DNA from 3 places in the Paenibacillus sp. ICGEB2008 genome. Region 2 is predicted to be linked to each of the others. Evidence: riboswitches for the same ligand, from Rfam matches in the RefSeq annotation. Region 2 holds a riboswitch; each other region holds the start of a gene.
What was found. A riboswitch is a leader RNA that binds a small molecule or an ion and turns the genes downstream of it on or off. The one in region 2 is predicted to bind cyclic di-AMP.
Positions count from the first base shown of each region.

Region 1: it holds a riboswitch for cyclic di-AMP, as region 2 does, so the genes downstream of both, C400_RS0113555 (TrkH family potassium uptake protein) here and C400_RS0112900 (C40 family peptidase) in region 2, are expected to answer to the same signal.
Region 3: it holds a riboswitch for cyclic di-AMP, as region 2 does, so the genes downstream of both, C400_RS0111465 (3D domain-containing protein) here and C400_RS0112900 (C40 family peptidase) in region 2, are expected to answer to the same signal.

Region 1 covers NZ_AMQU01000014.1:90,884-95,092, forward strand. The annotation lists partial or broken gene C400_RS28585 (CPBP family intramembrane glutamic endopeptidase) at 1-1,191, opposite strand, end outside; cyclic di-AMP (ydaO/yuaA leader) riboswitch at 1,453-1,605, shown strand; gene C400_RS0113555 (TrkH family potassium uptake protein) at 2,006-3,346, shown strand; gene C400_RS0113560 (potassium channel family protein) at 3,365-4,042, shown strand; gene C400_RS0113565 (LysR family transcriptional regulator) at 4,048-4,209, opposite strand, start outside.
Region 2 covers NZ_AMQU01000013.1:14,752-18,960, forward strand. The annotation lists gene motA (flagellar motor stator protein MotA) at 1-587, opposite strand, end outside; gene C400_RS0112885 (hypothetical protein) at 775-1,068, shown strand; gene C400_RS0112890 (4a-hydroxytetrahydrobiopterin dehydratase) at 1,186-1,485, shown strand; gene C400_RS0112895 (GNAT family N-acetyltransferase) at 1,564-2,070, opposite strand; gene C400_RS0112900 (C40 family peptidase) at 2,374-2,874, opposite strand; cyclic di-AMP (ydaO/yuaA leader) riboswitch at 2,880-3,017, opposite strand; gene C400_RS0112910 (hypothetical protein) at 3,294-4,121, opposite strand; gene C400_RS0112915 (M1 family metallopeptidase) at 4,133-4,209, opposite strand, start outside.
Region 3 covers NZ_AMQU01000010.1:81,024-85,232, reverse strand. The annotation lists gene C400_RS0111475 (HD domain-containing protein) at 1-826, shown strand, start outside; gene C400_RS0111470 (TatD family hydrolase) at 869-1,639, shown strand; cyclic di-AMP (ydaO/yuaA leader) riboswitch at 1,840-2,119, shown strand; gene C400_RS0111465 (3D domain-containing protein) at 2,391-3,539, shown strand; gene rnmV (ribonuclease M5) at 3,686-4,209, shown strand, end outside.

The DNA.
Region 1 (4,209 bases), on a different contig from region 2:
TACAAAGAACAAAATGGATTGTACGCCGAGTAAAATGAAGGCCCACAAGTAACCGACATACATACTGCGAAGCACATACAGCCCGTAGCCGGGCTCTTTGGCCCGTGGCCATGCATTGAGTCCAACCTGACGCATAAGGCCGTCACCACCAACCAAGGAGAAGTAGAGAGCTACAGCCATGAAGAAGGTAACACCGACCTGGAATACCATAAGAAATATAAGCATGCCCTTACTGCCTGCTTCAGCCTGTAATAAAGGCAGCATGTTCATGGTCCCAGCTATACTAGCAATAAAATAAACAATGGACAGAACAATACCGCGTACAAATGAAGTATGTCGTCGGGTGAGTGACGCATACACAATGGCAAGTACACCCAGGACAAAGCTAAATAGGGCATAACCCGCATAAGTCATCCAATTCGCCCAGTATGTTTGATTTTTAACATAGTCGGTATAAGACGAAGGGGCTGAAAAGCTTTGGGTAAATGAGCGAACATCCCCATCTTCAAAGGTAAAAGCCAGCGTAAGGACCGAGGCGCCGATTTTCTTTTCGTCCACGGTATATTTTAATCCACCTTCCCCCTCAGTGGTCGCAAGCTTCAATTCCGATGGATTAAAGCCAAAGCGTTTGATCCATTTTGCTGCAGCCTGTTCCTTAGCTTCAAGCGTCATGTCGCCCTCAGCTATACGTACAAGCTTGCTTCGTGCTTGTTCATCTGTAGAAACATCAGCCTGTGTGTAATTGGTGCTGGAGGTGATCCGCTTAAAGCTAACGACCTTCCCAGTGGATAAATCCACATGAATTTGCAGCTTGCCCTTCGCTGAGGAGTCAGGCAAATCAACCCGAAAGGTTTCATAAGGATAATTTTTTTTCCATGTACGATCGTACGCTTGAAGCAGTTTTTCTCTGGATAAATAACCGTACAAATCTGTTTCAGCCTGATAGGTCACGACAGGCTTCTCTGGCTGTGATTCCGTATAGCCCAGCTCAGAACGGGCGAAGTCCAATGCGTGTACGATCGCTTCTTGTTTGCTGATGACCTTTGCATTCATCAATGATTCCGGACTTGGATTGCTAAGCGAGGGAATAAGCAATTGAAAGATAAAAAAGCAAATCAGGCCAACCCCGCCCAGCAAGCCTAATTTTTTGAAGTTGGCCGTGAGCACGACCGGTTTCCCGATAGGATTCATGAGTTTCCTCCTTAATCTGTAAATAAGAACATCCATTAAAGATATCATACTGCACAGGTTCCCGCCAACAGACCAGCGATATTCATGAAAACAGAGTGAAAGCACTTTAAAGTTTTAATAAAATTAGATAAGCTGTGATTAAGCGATGCCCAATCGCAAATTAAAGCCAATTTCACGTTTTTTCGGCGAAATCGGTTTTGTGATCTGGATAGAGAAGGATTATAATCTTGAGGCAATGCCTATGAAATATATGGGTAATGACATACATTTAAGCCGAATTTCTGTGAGAAAACGGGGGAACCATGTTACTGGGGTGAATTTTACAGCCGATCCTGATGGACCGGAAGTGTAAATAGGGCATACTGTGCTGCCCGAATCCGTCAGCTAACCTCGTAGGCTGTGGGCAGGAACCAAGTCAGGCACTCGGTTTTCCGGTGTCTTTTTTTGTGTGTATAAGTGTGAATAAAAGTTTGCTGAGTTAAGGACGCTGCGCGTTCCATTTGATCTTCCAATCGCTGTTGCCACTGAATTTTTTTTGATTTTCTAGACCTTGATACGGGTAAAATTCAGAGTCAAAGGCGAGCGCTATCGCTTCTCCAGATTCAAATGGACCGCTTCGCTGCTGCCCGCCTTAAAGTCATCAAACGTTCCATGAGGTAGTTACGTATAAAGTGTAGTGAGTATTGAAAGGCAAAAGTATCCCGCTTTGCGGATACTTTTCTGATTTATAAAAGAAACTGAAAAGAATTGGTGATTTTATGAGCTGAGCGATCTCCATGCTCATAGTTCACCAAGGAGGAGAAGTGATGAATAAATGAATCCCAATGCAAGCTGGCTTCGGCTTTCTCCACCGCAAATATTCGTTGCAGGCTTTGCCATTATCATTCTAATAGGTAGTTTATTGTTAATGCTGCCCATTTCTAATACAACAGGAAAACCACTTGCGTTTATAGACGCTTTGTTTACTGCCGCTTCCGCGACCTGTGTAACTGGGCTTGTCGTTAAGGATACAGGGCTCTTTTTTACAACCTTTGGTCAAATTGTCATCGTTGCGCTGATTCAGATTGGCGGACTTGGCTTTATGACTATGGCTACCTTGATCGCGCTGGTGTTCAAGCGTCGGATTTCCTTGCGGGAGCGCCTTATTTTGCAAGAAGCGATGAATCAGACCTCTGTCGAAGGAATTGTCGGATTGATCCGCAAGGTGCTATGGTACTCGCTGATGATTGAGGGCGTATGTGCAGCTATTTTTTCGATTCGCTGGTCATTTGATATGCCTGTCGGCAGGGCGATTTATTTTGGAATCTGGCATGCCATTTCCATGTTTAATAACGCTGGTTTTGATTTGTTCGGTGAATTTCGTAGCCTGACAGGTTATGTATATGATCCGATTGTTAATTTTACAGCCATGTTTCTCATTATTTCGGGTGGTATTGGTTTTGTAGTGATGTCTGACCTGGCAGATTATCGCAAGCGTAAGAGACTGTCCTTGCATACCAAGGTGGTACTCAGCATGACAGCTGCTCTGATTGTCGTCGGGACGCTTGTCATTTTTGTATTTGAGTTTACGAATCCGAAGACGCTTGGCTCGCTTGATTGGGGTGGTAAACTGCTGGGTTCTTTATTCCAGTCCGTTACCCCTCGCACCGCAGGTGCCAACACGCTGGACATTGCAGGCTTGCGGCAGGCTACGCAGTTTTTTATCATCATACTCATGTTTATTGGGGCTTCGCCTGGCTCCACTGGAGGCGGGATTAAGACCACTACATTTGCTCTGCTCATTGGAGCGGTGTTTTCGATGCTGCGGGGACGGGAAGACATTGTGCTGTTCCGGTACCGACTTGCGCAGGCACGCATTTATAAGGCTTTGACTATTACCTTGCTGGGGTTGCTGTTCGTGATTGGGGTGACGATGATTCTGTCCGCAACCGAAGATCATCATTTTCTGATGATCTTGTTCGAGACGGTGTCTGCCTTTGGTACGGTAGGACTGTCCATGGGGCTTACACCTGATTTGACAGTTGTAGGCAAGCTGGTGATTACTCTGACGATGTTTGCAGGCAGGCTGGGTCCACTCACGCTAGCTTATGCACTGGGACCGAAAAAGGGTAAGGAATTGTATCGTCATCCAGAAGGTAAAATAATTATAGGGTAAGGGAGTTTTCGAGTAGATATGAAAACGCAGCAGTTTGTAGTCATTGGCTTGGGACGGTTTGGCTCAAGCCTGGCTTTGCAATTGGTGGATATGGGGTGCGAGGTGCTGGGCATTGATCGGAATGAGGATGTTGTGGACAGTATGAGTGAGATTCTGACACATACTGTCGTGGCGGACGCTACAGATGAGGATGCGTTGCGGTCACTCGGCATACGTAATTTCGATTGCGGCATTGTTGCGATTGGTGATGATATTCAGGTAAGCATCCTGACCGCCATTTTGCTGAAGGAGCTGGGTGTGAGAAAAGTCGTAGCCAAAGCCATATCTGTGCTGCATGGGCGTGCGTTAGAGAAGCTTGGGGTGGACCGAGTCATTTATCCGGAACGGGATATGGGTATTCGAGTAGCGCATCAGCTGGTCACGCCTAATCTGCTCGATTATTTGGAGCTGTCCAAGGAATACAGCATTGTAGAACTTAATGTGCCTGCATGTCTGAATGGCAAAACGTTGGCAGAATTAAATGCGCGCACCCGCTTTGGTTGCAGCATCGTGGCGCTTCATACGGCGAATGGTATCTTGATCGCACCGACAGCTATGGATCGGCTGAAAGCAGACGATATTATGGTCATTATCGGCTCCAATGATAATATCGGCCGCTTTGAGGATGAGGTCGTTAATGTCAATGAAGAGGGTTAAATCCTCTATACCATACGGTAGCCTGCAAACGATGCGCGTGTCTCGCTAATCCAGCGTCGTGCTGTTGGGCCGAGATCGGCCGTTTCTGAGTAGATGAGGGAGGTCGTTCGGCGTGTCTCCTTCAAATCAGGCAAGTACAATGCAGTAAGTCCATTATCTCGCAGCAG
Region 2 (4,209 bases):
AAAATACCGAGCAACGTTGCAATAAAGGCGGCCGCAATGGCATGGGACAGTTTTTCCATGTCACTAAGGTCGGCTAGAGCGGCAATCAGACCTACAACCGCACCGAGTACCCCGAGTGTTGGAGCGTACATACCGGCTTGGGAAAAAATTAGTGCGCCTGCGCGGTGTCTATCTTCGGTAGCGTTAATGTCTTCCATCAGAACATCGCGTACGAACTCCTGATCATTACCATCGATAATCATACGCATACCGCCGCGCATAAAGGGATCGTCGATCTCTTCGACCTTGGATTCCAGCGCGAGCAGACCTTCACGACGGGTAATGGATGCCCATTCGGTAAATGTACCGATAAGCTCCTTGCGATCCAGCAATTTCTGCTGGGTGAAAATAATTTTAAACAGCTTTGGCACCCGTTTCATGTCATCCATCGGAAACGCCATGAATATACTTGCTGCTGTTCCGACGAAAATAATCATGTAAGCAGCGGGATTATTGACCAGATTGACGACTGGCGCGCCCTTCAGGATCATCCCGACGACCAGTGACAAAAGCCCGAGCACAAGTCCAATAATGGTTGTAATTTGCATGATACACCTCATCCATGAGAATAGATTTTGAATCCTTTCATGCCGCATGGGTCGTCCTTGCCCCAAGCGCGTCATTATGAGACGGATTATAGTATTTATCGACAAAACTCTCTTTTTTGTTAAGGGCGAATTTCCGGTATAATAAAGTGATTATGTATTGAATCGCTGAACCACTGGAGGAAATAGCATGGGAGTAAAGCATGGGCGCGAGTATGAACAAATTTTGAACGATTTGACAGAGGCTGTGGGACGCATTCCAGATAGCTATGAATTTTTTGAAATGGAAGCAGAAGATTGGGACAGGCTGGACCCAGCGGGGTGCCAGGAAGTCAATGAGGCTTTGGCAGAAGACTTATTTTATGCACTGGGCACAGAACCTATAATCACTGTAGGCAGCGGTGTTGTGATTTATGAGCCGGAGCAGCACCGGATCTATGTACTCATCGGGGATGAGGAGCTGACGTCGGTCCCATTGATTTGATGGCCGTCTTATGGATTTATCAACGGGGCCGTGGTAATATGTACACCAATATATCGTAGTTTTGGCCGCATTTAAGCGGCTAAAAGGCTTCCGTATAAACGGGGAGGAGTTCGTAACATGCCTTTTACACAAGAAGAGATTGAAGCACATCTGGAGAAGCTGGAGGGCTGGGAACTGGAGGAAGGACGTTGGATCGTTCGGAAATATAATTTTTCCAGTTTTATGAAAGGAATTGCCTTCGTGGATGAAGTTGCCGCTATATCTGAGGCATTTAATCACCATCCATTTATTACGATTGATTACAAGACCGTGACTCTGCGTTTGACCTCCTGGGACGATGGCGGTATTATGGCCGTAGATATTAAGGAAGCCCAACAATATAATGAAGCTTTCGAAAAAATGCGCAGCAGTCATTGAGTTTGTAATGATCTGTCGTATATATGAAGAGCGCCTTCGTTATACAACATCGCGGTTGTATAGTGAAGGCGCTCTTATTTATAGAACCCGATTCTGTTGTTCAGGACGATATACCATACAATGGAACGGCTTTCTGCCATCTGGAGTCTGGCGTTCATAGGTATCCGTCAGCTCAAATCCAGCTGCCTTGTAGGCTCGGATAGCCCGCTGATTCCAAGTGAGAACCTCTAGGTCAATTTCATTCTGCGGATGACGTCGTCTGGCTTCCTCGGCAATGGCCCGGACAAAATCGGAGCCTGTGCCATGTCCGCATCTTTCGGGATGCATTCCAAGACCCAGCCGGGTCACACCGACCATAGGGAAATATTGAGCAAATCCCGTCAGCTCATTCTCTTCGTCCAGGACCGCAACATATTGCTCTTGGCGAAGCGTGGGACTTCCAAATTCGACTTCAAGTGCCTTCATTTGTTCCCAGGGAAGCCAGCCGTATATGTTGTAGGGGGGATCATAGCGCCACTCACAGATTTCAGCCGCTTGATGCTCGTCCATCGGTACGATCCGGTAGTTGGATATTGAGGCCGGCACTTTTCCATTCCTCCTTATGCAGGTACTTCAATCATTAACCACAGATTGTAGACAAGTTGTAGGAGAATGGCAAGCGTGTTTATTTCGTACCTAAGTCGGGTATACATTCAATAAGAAGGATTTACTGCTCATATGCTCCCCCAGCGGTGACGGTAAAACCGACGATGTTCGCTAAAATTGAAACCTTTTGAGGTGTCAGTTCGTCAGTAATGATAATCATTGCTGATGTAGTGGACATAAAAAACCGCAATTCGATTCCGGCCAGAATCAAATTGCGGCTAGGGTTAGCTTGCTGTGCGGTAGTTATTCTACGTTGTCGTCATCAGGAATATCTGAAGCTACAGAATGGTAAGCGTCTGTGCTCATAATTCTTTTTGCACCGACATAACGGTTAGCGTAATAATTTTCGTTCAGTGAGCTAACTACTACACCACGTGAAGTCGAGGAGTGGGCGAATTTCCCTTCACCTACGAAGATACCTACATGGGAAACGCCTCTTCCTGTGGTGTTGAAGAACACCAGGTCGCCTGGTCTCATTTCATCGCGGGATACAGAAGAACCCATTTTGAATTGTGATCCAGATTGATGCGGCAGTTTAATTCCCAGTTTGTTGAATACATACATTGTGAAGCCGGAGCAATCGAATCCCTCGAGTGTAGTGCCTCCGCTTCTGTAGTTCGTTCCTTTGGCATCTTGGATGACCTGGTCCATCTTAGAGTCTGCAAATGCACTGCTGCCACCGAATGTAAAAGATGTAAAGGCAATGGCGAGACCCATGGCTGCGATCGTTAGCTTCTTCTTCAAAAAAAATATACCCCTTCCAATGCCTGCGAGGTTAGCTTAAGGATTCGGTAGAAGGTTCCCCTATGACCACTCTGTTGCGAGATCAATTCACCCAAACTGGTTCCCCCGCTTCCTAGGTGCCAGGAATTAGGCTTAACTTAAGATGTGCACCTTGGAGAGCAGTATTCACGACAACGATGTTTTTAAGATAAAGGTTACAATAAAGATTACAAAGTTGTTACTATCAGTTCACTGCGATTATTGTAACAAAGACAGCAGGCTTTGGCAAATGTTTCATCGCAAAAAGTTACAAAAAAAATCTGTTCCTAACGCTCCAGGAACAGATTCTGTTAACAGTATTCAGTTATGTGCTGTTTGCACGGGAAAGAAAAAAGTTTTTTCGACAGCTGAAAATACAGGAGAGAGCATATTGTGAGAGGTTAGCCTCTGCTGGAGATATCGATGTGCCATAGCCGATACTGCGAACTGATATGCCACAGCCTGACCAGACTGGTAACAAAATGATACGATTGCTGGAGAATCAGTGCCAACATACCCGTCCAAATCATCGCCACGGTGCCAAATAGACCGAAAACTAGCAACACACAAGTACCGAGCAACAGGGATACACCAACAGCCGGAAGAAGCTGGCGAAAGAAGGCGAGCAGGGAGGATAGTATGGTGTGACCACTGACAGTGCCCAACTGCATATACAGGATGCACTGCCGAATGACCCAACCGTAAGCTATCCACCCCATGGCATAGGGCAACAAATGTAGCAGGTAAGAGGAAGATTGCAACGTTCCTACTACAATAGGATAGAGTCTCGGTACCACCCAAAAGGCGGGAAGCAGCAGCAAACCCAACTCGATGATGTAATACAATAGCGATGACATACCGTGGCGTTTCATCCCCTTGAAGAAGGACAGGCTTTGCGGTTCAGACGCATCGGTATGCAGGCTTTGATATATGCCAGCTCTAATGAAGGGAGTGATTAGTATGCGCAGTACGGTCGCCCCTAGTAATATCCACAAGTACACATGTACTTCCCGGCTGTCCATCAAGGCGATCTGGCCCTCCATCCAAAACAAGGTCTTTCCCAGTTCGTTTTGGCTCTGATCAGGATAACGTAGCAGCAGCGGGATAACGGCAGACTGTACCAGCCTATAGAGAAATACTCCCCACAGCAGACGATACAGAAATAAAATGATAACGATATAAAAGCGTATGCGTACCAGCGCCCAGCCTTCTTTTATAACAGTCCGCATCTATAGACACCTCACCATGACAGACTTCCAAGCAGTGTCTCCAACAGCTTGGTTACACTTACACTCCAACGGGTTTGTTGTTTTTCAT
Region 3 (4,209 bases), on a different contig from region 2:
AACGTATGATAAGCCGATTGTTGTCAACCTGGTAACAAGTCCGCTCGATGCTGACCGTATGGATTATTTGTTGCGGGATGCTCATTCGACAGGTGTTAACTACGGAACGATTGATTTGGATCGTATTTTACGTTTGTTGCGTCCTCATAATGGGAGAATTGTCGTAAAAGAGTCGGGTATGCATGCTGTAGAGGATTATCTAATGTCACGCTATCAGATGTACTGGCAAATTTATTTCCATCCTGTAACACGCAGCTCGGAAATCCTGTTACGTAAAATTTTTAAGAGAGCAAAGGAATTGTTCAAAAACGGATATGAATTTGGTTTTCTGCTTGATCCGCTGCCCGATCTGTTAAAAGGAGAACTAACAGTGGAGCAGTATTTGATGCTGGATGAGTCCTTGATTCAGACGGTATTTAGCCAATGGAAACGAGAAAAGGATGAAATTTTAAGTGATTTGAGTAGCCGTTTTATGGATCGTAGATTGTATAAATATGTAGAGATTGAAAATATGGATACAGATACCGTTGACCATATTCGAGAGGCTTTGAAAGAGGCTGGATTGCATCCTGAATATGATCTTGAAATTGATTTTCCAACAGATCTTCCTTATGATGTGTTTCGGCAGGGCGGCTCAACGGACAACCAGATTTTACTGCTTGGACGTCAGGGCGAGGTGCGGGAAATATCCGAAGTTTCGGAAATTGTGCGCTCAATAAGTGGCATTCACCGAGGAAAATATCACATGTATTTTCCCCAAAATAAATTGAATGGGGTAAAAGACAGGCTTCCTGCCGAAATAAGGAATTATTTTGTCAAACAATAGACAAATATATAGAAATGTAAGTAAAAAAAGGAGATGAAAACCTTGGATTTATTCGACACTCATACTCACCTGGATGCCCCACAATTTGACGAAGACCGTGAAGAAGTTATAGCACGTGCTGTCGAATCAGGAGTAACACGGATGATCAATATCGGATTTAATCGTGAGACCATTCCATCCACCATGAAGCTGGCTGAGACGTATGATTTTATTTATGCGGCCGTTGGATGGCATCCGCAGGATGCTATTACAATGCAGGAGGGGGATTTAGAATGGATTGCATCGTTATGCAGTCATAAAAAGGTTGTAGCGATCGGAGAGATCGGTCTGGATTACTATTGGGATACATCACCAAAGGATGTACAGCAGCGGGTGCTTCGAAACCAAATTGGTCTGGCACGTGAGCTCAACATGCCAATTGTTATCCATAACCGGGATGCACATGAAGATATTGTGAGAATTTTACGTGAGGAAAAGGCGAGCGAGATTGGCGGAGTCATGCACTCCTTTTCTGGGAGCTGGGAGACCGCTAAAATGGTGCTGGATATGGGCTTTCACCTTTCCTTTGGCGGGCCCATAACGTTCAAAAATGCCAAGCAGCCAAAAGAGGTACTGGCCCAGGTTCCGCTGGATCGTCTGCTGATTGAAACGGACGCGCCATACTTGACGCCTCATCCGTTTCGCGGGAAGCGAAATGAGTCGGCCCATGTGAGATTGGTGGCAGAGGCAGCCGCCCAAATTAAGGGAATTACGGTGGAGGAATTGGTATCCATTACGACCCAAAATGCTTTGGAACGATTTGACATTCAGTGAAAAAGCGAAGAAATCAATCAAAATAAAGAGATAGACGGAGCTAATTATGATTTTGTTGCAGGAAACTCAAGAATATTACAATTTTTTAACCGAATATTTTAAAAAATGTACTTGAAACCTGCTTTACAACATGCATGTAAACAGGATATCATCTTTTCAGTGAATTGTTGTTGAGTGTAAACATCAACAAATCATTTCATGAACCAGTCTCGCTGAGTCCCTTTTGCAGGGAACGGGGGAACCGATATGGCTTACAGTACGTCCGGCGTATGTGCAAGAGAGAATGTCTCTTCAGCAGCCGGCTCAACCGAAATTCATTTCCCGAATGGGATGAACAGGTAGAGAAGCCGTATTTCGATTTCTTTCTGGGTCTTCGGGGTGAATGTGAAGGCGACCGCCATGAGCGGTTGACCTAAGCTAGGGCGACTCTCTACGTCCGAACCCGACAGCTAACCCCGTAAGCGTAACAAGAGAGAAGCCATCTCGTGCATGAGTTTTCCCGCATATTCACACATGTCGGAAGCCACGAAAGAGCTCTCTAGTCTCTTTCTTTGGCTTTTTTTGTTGTGAATAAAAGAAAATCTGTCATCATACTGTGGTTAAACAGGGGAGGACAGCATGCCGCGAAGACGGGTACATGGTGCAGGACAGTCGCAGTACGGGCTTGTCTTGTAGAAAATCTGTTATAGTCACGTCAACGATCAACTATGTCTTACTCCAGACGGCGGGCTATGTAAGGAGGACGGAGGAAATGGGCATTTTCCGAAAAGAGGAGACCCATGAGTCACGCTCATCCAGCATGTCTTACGTATTACGTTGGAAGCAAGAGAATGTGCGCCAGGCTGCTTTGGTTGCTATTTTTCTAATCGCACTAACGATTATGATTTCAATTCTGATGTACACGCAATCTAAAAAACAAGTCTTTTTTGTCATCGATGGTAAGGCATCTGCAGTAGAAACCCGGGAATCCAAGCTCCAAGATTTGCTCAATGAGCATTCTATTTCACTTCAGCCGCATGATACAATTTCCATGCCGCTAAATGGAGCAGTACAGGATGGGGATCGCGTAGTCATTAAACGTGCCAATCAGGTTAAAGTATCCTCAGGCAATAAGACGAAAAAGCTGTACACAACAGAAAATACAGTAGAGGGTGCCATTCGCACTTCGGGCTATAAATTATCATCAACGGATAAAGTTTACCCTGCGTTGGATGCCTCTGTTTCAGCTAACATGGACATAAAAATCGTCCGTGTGAAGAAACAGCAGGTCGAACAGAAAAAACAAGTGCCTTATCAGGTCATCAAAACGGCAGATCCAAGTCTCTATAAAGGCGATAATCGAGTCATTCAAAGTGGCAAATCGGGTGTGGTAGTCCAGCATGTTCAAAAGGTATACCATGATGGAAAATTGGTATCCAAACAGCTGGTCAACAAGGAAGTCGCACAGAATCGTGTGGATAAGGTAATTGCGGTAGGAACGAAGAAAAAACCGGTCGTTCTAGCTGCTTCCATCGGCCCTAAAGATGCAGTTAAGGCTACAAAGGTTAGTTCGGGCAGTGCTGTCCGTAAAGCAGGTATTAATTTTAATTATAAAAAAGTTTTACAAAACGTCTCCATGACGGCGTATTCCGCACAGGAGCCAGGTATCGGTACACGTACCGCCTCCGGCACACGTGTCACGGAAGGACGCACCATCGCTGTCGATCCGAGTGTAATTCCAATCGGGTGGTGGGTGTATATTGAAGGGGTGGGCTTCCGCCGTGCGGAGGATACCGGTGGCGCGATTAAAGGCCACAAAATCGATGTGTATTATGAGAGTTTGAGCCGGGCCAACCAATTTGGTCGTAAGCACGGTAAAACCGTATATGTTATCGGACCTGTAAAGCCGGAAATCAACTAAAACAGGTTGTGTATGTTGAGGACAATGCGATAGTATTAACAACATAGTTATGCCATGCTAAGAAGAGGATACCCTCTTCTTATTTTGTTTTCAAAAGCAGGGAAAGATAAATATATGTTGCTGTGTAGCAGTGGAGGGAAACGAAGATGATCAAGGAAGTGATCGTGGTGGAAGGCCGGGATGATACGGTAGCCATTCGCCGTGCTGTCGAAGCAGATACGATAGAAACTGGCGGTTCAGCCATTAATAAAATGACGCTGCGGAAAATTGCATTGGCGCAGGAACGGCGGGGGGTCATTATTTTAACTGATCCCGATCATGCAGGGGAGCGTATCCGTAAAATCATCGCCTCCAAGGTACCCGGCTGCAAGCAGGCTTTTATACCTGAGGCAGAGGCGACGCGCAAAGGGGATATTGGCGTAGAGAATGCCTCGCCGGAAGCCATCAGACACGCTCTCGCGCGGGTACATACGACAGTGGAAGGTGCCGAACCGCTGATTGAATGGGCGGACCTGATTGACGCTGGACTTATTACCCATCCCAATGCTGCTGCACGCCGTATGGCCTTGGGGAATGTACTGGGTATTGGCTATTGTAACGGAAAGCAGCTACATAAGCGGCTCTCTGTATTTCAGATCAGCCGTGAGGAATTTGCCAGTGCGCTGGCACA